2 regions of the Lysinibacillus sp. FSL R5-0849 genome follow, and region 2 is predicted to be linked to the other one. Evidence: predicted binding sites of a transcription regulator. Region 2 holds the regulator's gene; the other holds the start of a gene.
What was found. Region 2 encodes Rex, which represses fermentation and respiration genes when NADH is low (regulators of the CRP and FNR family bind a similar motif). Its sites were predicted from a motif close to TTGTGAAATATTTCACAA; they were not measured.
Positions count from the first base shown of each region.

Region 1 (4,222 bases), 120 kb from region 2:
GCATAAAAAATTAAAAAACTTTGCATATACTAATTTCCTCCTATGCGTGATTGTCTTCTTTTCCGGTCACATAGTTTTTATTGAATAAGAATAATTTCATCAATAAATAAAGTGATGGAAGTAGGAGACACAGTCCTAAAATAAAGGCAATGATTAAAGCAATTGCCATTTGTGTACTTGTGAAGCCATCATAAATCGTTAAATATGGATACAGTAAATATGGGTATTGCGCAATACCATAAGCGAAAAATGCTACCGCAAATTGTGCAATCAGAAGTGCAACTGCAAGCCCATATTTTTTACGCATTGAAATGAGGAACACTGTAATTATAAATAATATGGCTGATATTGCAAACATCCACCATAAATTCACCATGTGACTATAACTTTCAGGATTAATGGACTTCATCTCATACATAATGCCTAATGCGCTGATCATCAAAGGAGCTGCCCATAAAAGTGCATATTTTCTCATTAGCTTCGTAGCTTCAATGTCATTCGCTTTATGAGCATACCAAGTTAAGAATACTGCGGAAATGTAAAGTACAGCGGCAATACTCAGTACCACAATGCTCCAAGCAAATGGACTCGTATATAAAGTCCAATAGTTTAAAACAGGCTGCCCGTTAACGAGATCCACATACCCTCCACCAGCAATAGCAAAGACAACAGACAACGATGCAGGAATTAATAAACCTGCTACACCATAGGTCAGCGTGTAACCAATATGTCCTCTTGTACCATACGATTCAAAGGCATAATAGGAACCCCGAATGGCTAATAGTACAAGGGAAATGCTGACTGGTATAAGTAAAATGGTTCCATAGTAAAAAGCAGTTTGCGGGAAAAATCCTACGATCCCTACAAAGAAGAATACCAAAAAGACATTGGTTACTTCCCAAACAGGCGATAAATATCGTTTAATAATATTCGTTAAAATATGATTCTTCCCAATCAGTAGGCTATAGGCGTTAAAGAAACCTGCACCGAAATCAATCGATGCGACAATGACATAGCCAAATAGGAAAATCCACAATACTGAAATACCAAGAATCTCTAATGTCATAGGATGTCACCGCCTTTTTCAGAGTGGCGATCTTCAATCTCACGCTCAATGGGATTCTTTTTAAACATTCGCACCAAGACGACAATGCTTCCTACCGCTAATACTGCATATACACCTGCAAACAACAACAGCATTAAATCCACATGATCACTCGTTGTGGCCCCTTCTGGAGTTCGCATCAAGCCATAAAGAATCCATGGTTGACGTCCAACCTCAGCAAGCCACCAGCCCGCTTCAATAGCAATGATAGAAAGTGGCCCCCCCGCCACAATGATCCATCGATACCAGCGTGAATGAATAAACTGCCAGCCCCGTGCTTTCCCTACAACATACAGTAATGAAACTAGCACCATAAACATACCTATGGAGACCATAATATCAAAGAGATAATGAATATAGAGTGGTGGTAGATCCTCTTCCTCGAATTGATCTAATCCAATTACCTCTGCATTAGGATTAAAATGTGCAAGAATGCTTAAAGCATACGGAATTTTGATGGCATATTTCACTTCTTCTCCATCTAGCACGCCAAATAAAACAAGAGAAGCCTTTCCTTCCGTTTCAAAATGCCATTCCGCTGCAGCTAATTTTTCTGGTTGATATTCCGCTAAGTATTTTCCTGAGAAATCTCCAATCACAGCTGCTGCAATGGAGAAAATTAAACCAATTTTCATCAGTAACAGCAATGCTTTTTTATGGTATACATGTTTCGATCCTTTAAGCATTCGGTATCCTGCTATAGCGGCTAGAACAAATGCAGATGTCATATACGCTGTTACTAGTACATGCGCCACCTTTGTCGGCATAGCAGGGTTAAACATCGCTAAGAAGGGTTGAATATTAACAAGGTTCCCGTCGACAATATCGAAACCTCTCGGGGCATTCATAAAGGCATTCACGATTGTAATAAATACAGCCGACATCGATGCACCTACTGCAACTGGAATTAACAATAGCATATGCTTTTTCTGACTATCGAAGCGGTCCCAAGTATATAAATAAATGCCCAAAAATATAGCTTCAAAGAAAAATGCAAACGTTTCCAAAAAAAGTGGTAATGCAATGGTTTGACCAGCTAGTTGCATAAAGTTGGGCCATAATAATGATAGTTGTAAGCCAATTGCAGTTCCAGTCACAACACCCACTGCAACCGTAATGACGAAGCCACGTGCCCAACGTCTTGCCATTAAAATATAATGCTCATCATTCTTTTTATACCCAGTCCATTGAGCAATCATAATCATTAACGGGACACCGACTCCTATCGTTGCATAAATGATGTGGAACGATAAAGTTAACTCAGTTAATGCACGACTCCAATAGACTGCTGATTCGTTTATCATCTCATTGCCCCCTAGCTCCCAAATATTCTTCCAAGAATGGAAAGTAGCATAATGATTGCAACACCAAAGCTTAGCCAAATAAGCTTCTTCTCCTGTGACTTATACAAAAGCAACACTTCCTTTCCTTTATCCATACCCCATTTTCCACTATTACAACGAAAAAAACCTTTATAATGGACCGAAATTTCAGCCTATTAATAAGGTTTCAAAATTTGTTCATGTAATATACGCACATTTGCCAAACATTTTTCTTAATTCATTCACAATCCCTAATTCTAAAGGTTGGACTTACTACATATTTAATTTTTCGCTGCGGGCTATTTGCTTTAGTCTATTATCTTTTTAGTCGTTTTGGTGTTCTTCAAGAGTATGCTGATTCCTTTATACAAAAAAGCTCATCCTCGCTAAAACGAAGATGAGCTTTTCATATATTATATACGGTCCTCTTCGCGAATATCAGCAAGAGGGACAAAAATTTCGATATGACGCTTTAAATTTTCAAAGGTAGCTGGAGCGTCTCCGCCATATTCACCATCTAGATTAAGATGTACTTCGTTTTCAGTAGTGACTTTGACAACACTCGCTTTTTTGTAAATGACACGGTCATCATTTAAATGTTCGCCTCTTAATGCCATAGCCGCTAGTTGAATAAACTCAGGAAGGCTAACCTTCTTTAACACTAATAATGTAAAGTATCCATCATTAATACTTGCATCTGGTGCAAGTTTTTCAAAGCCTCCTACAGAGTTGGTTAAACCACATAAGAACATCATGGCATCCCCGTCAAACACTTCCCCATCATATTCTATACGCATATGGGAGGCTTTGATGGATGGAATCATTTCTACTGCTTTTAAATAGTAGGCTAACTGCCCAAGCATTGTTTTCATTTTACTTGGTACTTCATATGTTAGCTCCGTAATCCGTCCGCCAGCAGCTATATTGATGAAGTAGCGTTCTCCATTTAATAGACCGACATCCACTGGCAATGTATCGCCTTGTATAATAATGTCTACCGCTTCATCAATATTTCGCGGGATATGCACGGCACGGGCAAAATCATTTGTAGTGCCCATTGGAATTAGACCAACTTTTGGACGGTTTTCAAATGGACTTACACCTGAAACAACTTCATTTAAAGTGCCATCTCCACCAACTGCGATGATTATATCAAAGCCACGGTCTACTGCATCTTTTGCTGCAAGTGTTGCATCGCCTTCACCGGTTGTTGCGTGACAGGATGTTTCATAGCCTGCTACTTCTAATTTTTCCAACACCTCTGGTAGATGCTTCTTAAACGCTTCGCGTCCAGATGTAGGATTATAAATGATTCTTGCTCGTTTCATAACATACCTTCCTGCTTCATAAGATTCTATTTCATTCAACGATTTACTCGCTAAAATGTTGCATTACGTTTGTTACTTTTGTAACGCGTTTGTCACCTGTTTTTTAAAGTCTTCATAGACATACGTCCAATATGTTTGGTTCGTTATATTTTCCTCACGAATCTCCGCATAAAGGGCCTTTTGAGCTTCTTCAAATGTTGGATCTTCTTTATCTGGTAAGCTTGTACGCTTCGTTACAACAAGCTCTTGTAATTCCGGTGCACGCGGACCCCATTTTCCAATCACCTCACCAGTGCTATCTAATAGCAAGTAAATAGGAATAGCACGTCCTCCATTTGTTAAATAACGATCAATTAGATCTGTATCCGCATCACGGAACACTGTACGCATGTCCAATCCAGCTGCTTCAGCAACACGACGAATAATTGGATTGTTTAACATAGCATCTCCGCACCAATCTTCCGTAA
Region 1 covers NZ_CP152004.1:4,062,241-4,066,462, forward strand. The annotation lists gene MKY80_RS20160 (hypothetical protein) at 1-26, opposite strand, end outside; gene MKY80_RS20165 (cytochrome d ubiquinol oxidase subunit II) at 41-1,066, opposite strand; gene MKY80_RS20170 (cytochrome ubiquinol oxidase subunit I) at 1,063-2,409, opposite strand; gene MKY80_RS20175 (diacylglycerol kinase) at 2,841-3,755, opposite strand; gene MKY80_RS20180 (thioredoxin family protein) at 3,828-4,222, opposite strand, start outside.
Region 1: MKY80_RS20170 (cytochrome ubiquinol oxidase subunit I) is a predicted target of Rex. The motif match lies at 2,658-2,675, and genes of this name have one in related genera.

Region 2 (4,222 bases):
TTAACAAGTGAAACAACCTCCTAATAATAATAATTGTTGAATTTATTAGCACTCTATAACATCGAGTGCTAATACAATTATTATGATAATCAATCACACTTTTTTTTGCAAGTCAGAACTTCGAAAAATTTTGTTTTCTTTCCATATTCATCTACAATAGAAAGGAAGCCTATGAATGGAAAGGATTTTGACTGTGACTAATTCTCCAAAAGTAACAAAACATAAAAAAACAGCTCTATATGTTTTACTGATTTATATCCTCATGCAAATCTCAAGCAGATGGTTGCTCTTACCGTTTCACAAGCTCGTTATGAAGATGACTGGCCTAGCTTCTGAGCAAGCAGCACCGATAACTCAAGGATGGTATATTGCGCTTAGCTTTGCCGTGGCGCTCATTTTAAGTTTCATCTTAACATCCCGTGATAAAGCCTTTTGGAACGTTTATCAAGGAAAAAAAGAAACAATACCACTCACAATTGTTTGGGGTATTCTTGGTTTCTTCCTTGTATTTTTCGGTCAAATGATTGGAGCAGCTATTGAAATGGCGGTTTTTGGTATTGAAGGAGGTTCCCAAAATACCGCTGATATTGTCGCTATAGCTAAAGGAGCTCCTATTGCCATATTAGCAATCGTTGTATTTGGTCCCATTTTAGAAGAGTTCGTCTTCCGTAGAGTTATATTTGGATCACTTGTCCAAACAACAAACTTCTGGGTGGCGGCAATAGTAAGTGCTATATTCTTTGCGATTATCCACTTCGACTTCTCCCATATTTTACTTTATACAATTTGTGGTTTGATCTTCGCCTTTTTATATCACAAAACAAAACGTATTTGGACTTCCATTATTGCACATGTCATGCTGAATGGATTTGTGACACTTGTACAATTCTATGCAGAACCATTGCAAAAGTTTCTTCAAGAACTAGAAAAAATGCAATAAATTTTTGTAAAGCTCTATAAAGTTGTCAAAAATACAAAAGCTCGGTGCCTTTATGTAGGCACCGAGCTTTATCTATTACTGTTTATTCAATTCTTCTATTTGTCGTCGTTGTTGCTCAAGAGCCTCTTCTATCTGGCGTTTTTGCTCAGCTTCCTGCTCTTCTTTTAATCGAATTTCCTCTGATTTTAAATATTTCCTATAACCAACTCGAGATATCATAATACTAATTTCATACAGGATAAATAGGGGCACTGATACCATTAAGTGAGACGCCAATTCAGGTGGTGCAATGAGAGCAGCACATACAAATAAACCAAAGTATGAATATTTACGAATACGAATTAGTAGATCTGGACTCAATATACCTATCCGTGAAAAGAACAATACTACAATAGGTAATTGGAATAGAAAACCGAATGGTATTGTGAGTTTAAATAAAAATGTAAAATACTCATGTATTCCAATTGTTTGCTTAATATCTAAATCATTTGATAAATTCATCATGAATTTGATGACATACGGGAATAATAAAAAGTATGAAAAAGATAACCCTGCGATAAACAATAAAAATGAATATGGTATATAGCTTAAGGTTGCTCTTCGCTCTACTTCCCTTAATCCTGGACTAATAAATGACCACAATTGATACATTAATACTGGCGATGAAAGAATAAATGCAATTAAAAAAACAACTTGAATATAAATTGCTAGTGGTGTTACTACGTCAAATGCATGGAGCTCAATATTATATTGTGCTCCGGTAGCTTGAAGATATTTAACAAGTGGCTTGGCGACAAAAAAGGCGCCGGCCATAGCGAGAACAAAGAAAACGGCAACAATGAACAGCCGTTTTCTTAATTCTTCTATATGCTCAATGACAGTTAGATCTTTTGGATTCATTCCTCAACATCCTAACTTACTTATCTAGTTCTTTCTTTTTCTTGTCATCATCATCTTCGTCGGCTAAACCTTTAGTAGCATTTTTGAATTCACGTAGTGTTGAACCAAATGCTTTACCAAGCTCTGGTAACTTTTTAGGACCAAAAATTAGTAACGCGACAACTCCGATAATAATGAGGCTCATAGGACCAATACCGCCCATTACAGCCACCTCCTCTTTATATCCATCATTTTAACGCATATTTCGCCATTTTGCTAACTAATTATATGTGAAAGTTTTTCGTCACTCTCACTGATTTTACCTTGTTTTATTTAAAATTACTATTTGACAGAAACAGTGAACTCCACTATAAAATATGTAAAATTTTCACACTTCCTGATTCCGAATTAAATAAATAAGCGCTTGCAATTCTACCGATAAATCAATGGTTAAGAGCTGCATGCTATCTGGCACCGTTAAGCGCTCGGGCGTAAAGTTTAAAATTCCCTTTGCATTCATATCCGCTAAACGATCTGCCATTTTTTGCGCAGAGCGTGGTGATACTGTTAAAATAGCTAGCTCTGCCCCGTATTCTGCATACTTTTCTTCCAGCAAATCAGGATGAAAAACAGGAATGTTACTAATCATTTTGCCATCCTTCGGCGCTTTCGAATCAAATGCTACAACAATATGAGTGTTGTGGTTTTTTTGAAAATTATATTTTAATAATGCACTGCCTAAATTCCCCACGCCAATTAACGCTACTTTTGTTGTTTCATGTTGATCAAGCGTCTGGCTAAAAAATTGTAATAGATGCTGTACATCGTAGCCATAGCCTTTCTTTCCAAGAGCACCAAAATAAGAAAAGTCACGGCGAATGGTTGCAGAATCTATTTTCATCGCTTCACTCAGTTCCTTCGACGAAATACGTTCCATACCTTCTTGTGCAAAGTTTTGAATAAATCGATAGTAAAGAGGAAGTCTTTTTGTAGTGGCTTGTGGAATTTTTAATTCTTGTTTCAAACTTTCTCCTCCTTAAGATGAAACTCAATCAATTTTACTGTACTAATTTTAATACATTTATCCTTAACTATATACAACATTTTTCAATCCACTAGCGTATTTCTCTTTAGTTAATGGCGCTTTGTACGCAGCTAACTAAAAAGAAATCGTTTCAATCTTACATGACTGCTCGGAATAAGTAAAGCACCGACATTGCATGCAAATCGTTCATCCATTACACTAAGGTAGAATTGAGGTGTCAAGAATGATTGTTTTACAGGTCAATCAACTAACTAAATCCTTTCTTGCAGATGAAATTTTAAGTGGTGTGAAATTAGAAGTTCAACACCGTGATCGCGTTGCCTTAGTAGGGCGCAACGGTGCAGGTAAATCTACTTTATTAAAAATAATCGCTGGTCAAATGTCCTATGACTCAGGGGATATCATTATTCCAAAGGGCATCCAGGTTGGCTATTTAGAGCAACATGCCGGATTAAATTCTACGTTAACTATTTGGGATGAAATGATGACCATTTTCGAACCCCTTTTAGCTCAAGAACAAACACTCCGCTCGCTCGAACAGCAAATGGCAGACCCTACTGTTTATGAAAATCCTACTCTGTATGCCAAAGTTATGTCGGAATACGATCAACTACAGCATACATTTAAGGATGCTGGCGGCTATCAATATGAATCGGACATACGCTCAGTGCTTCACGGCATGCAATTCTATCCGGAAGACTATGATAAACCTATTAGCTCACTATCTGGTGGACAACGCACACGCTTAGCACTAGCTAAGCTTTTATTGAGTAAACCAGACCTACTAATTCTCGATGAGCCTACGAACCATTTAGATATTGAAACATTATCTTGGTTAGAATCTTATTTAAAGAACTATGAGGGCGCTATTTTAATTGTTTCCCATGACCGCTACTTCTTAGACCAAGTTGTTTCCATTGTCTACGAAGTTTCACGTCATCGTGTCACAAAATTTACAGGCAACTACAGTGCTTATTTAGATGAAAAAGCTAAAAACTATGAACGTGATGTCAAACTTTTTGAGCGTCAGCAAGACGAAAAGGCCAAGCTAGAGGATTTTATCCAAAAGAATATTGCACGTGCCTCTACAACAAAAATGGCACAAAGTCGACGGAAGATGCTTGAACGAACAGACTGGATGGAATCGCCGGATGGTGATGAGAAATCCGCTAGTTTTGGTTTTACGATTGAACGTCAAAGTGGAAATGATGTATTATCCGTTGATGATTTAACAATCGGCTATAACGATCAGCGCATATCTAGTGGGATTAAGCTACGTACTTTTCGCGAGGATCGGATTGCTCTTGTTGGACCAAACGGAGTTGGTAAATCGACATTATTAAAAACGATTGTGAAAG
Region 2 covers NZ_CP152004.1:4,180,657-4,184,878, forward strand. The annotation lists gene groES (co-chaperone GroES) at 1-7, opposite strand, end outside; gene MKY80_RS20665 (type II CAAX endopeptidase family protein) at 176-940, shown strand; gene tatC (twin-arginine translocase subunit TatC) at 1,016-1,840, opposite strand; gene MKY80_RS20675 (twin-arginine translocase TatA/TatE family subunit) at 1,857-2,042, opposite strand; gene MKY80_RS20680 (redox-sensing transcriptional repressor Rex) at 2,208-2,843, opposite strand; gene MKY80_RS20685 (ABC-F family ATP-binding cassette domain-containing protein) at 3,088-4,222, shown strand, end outside.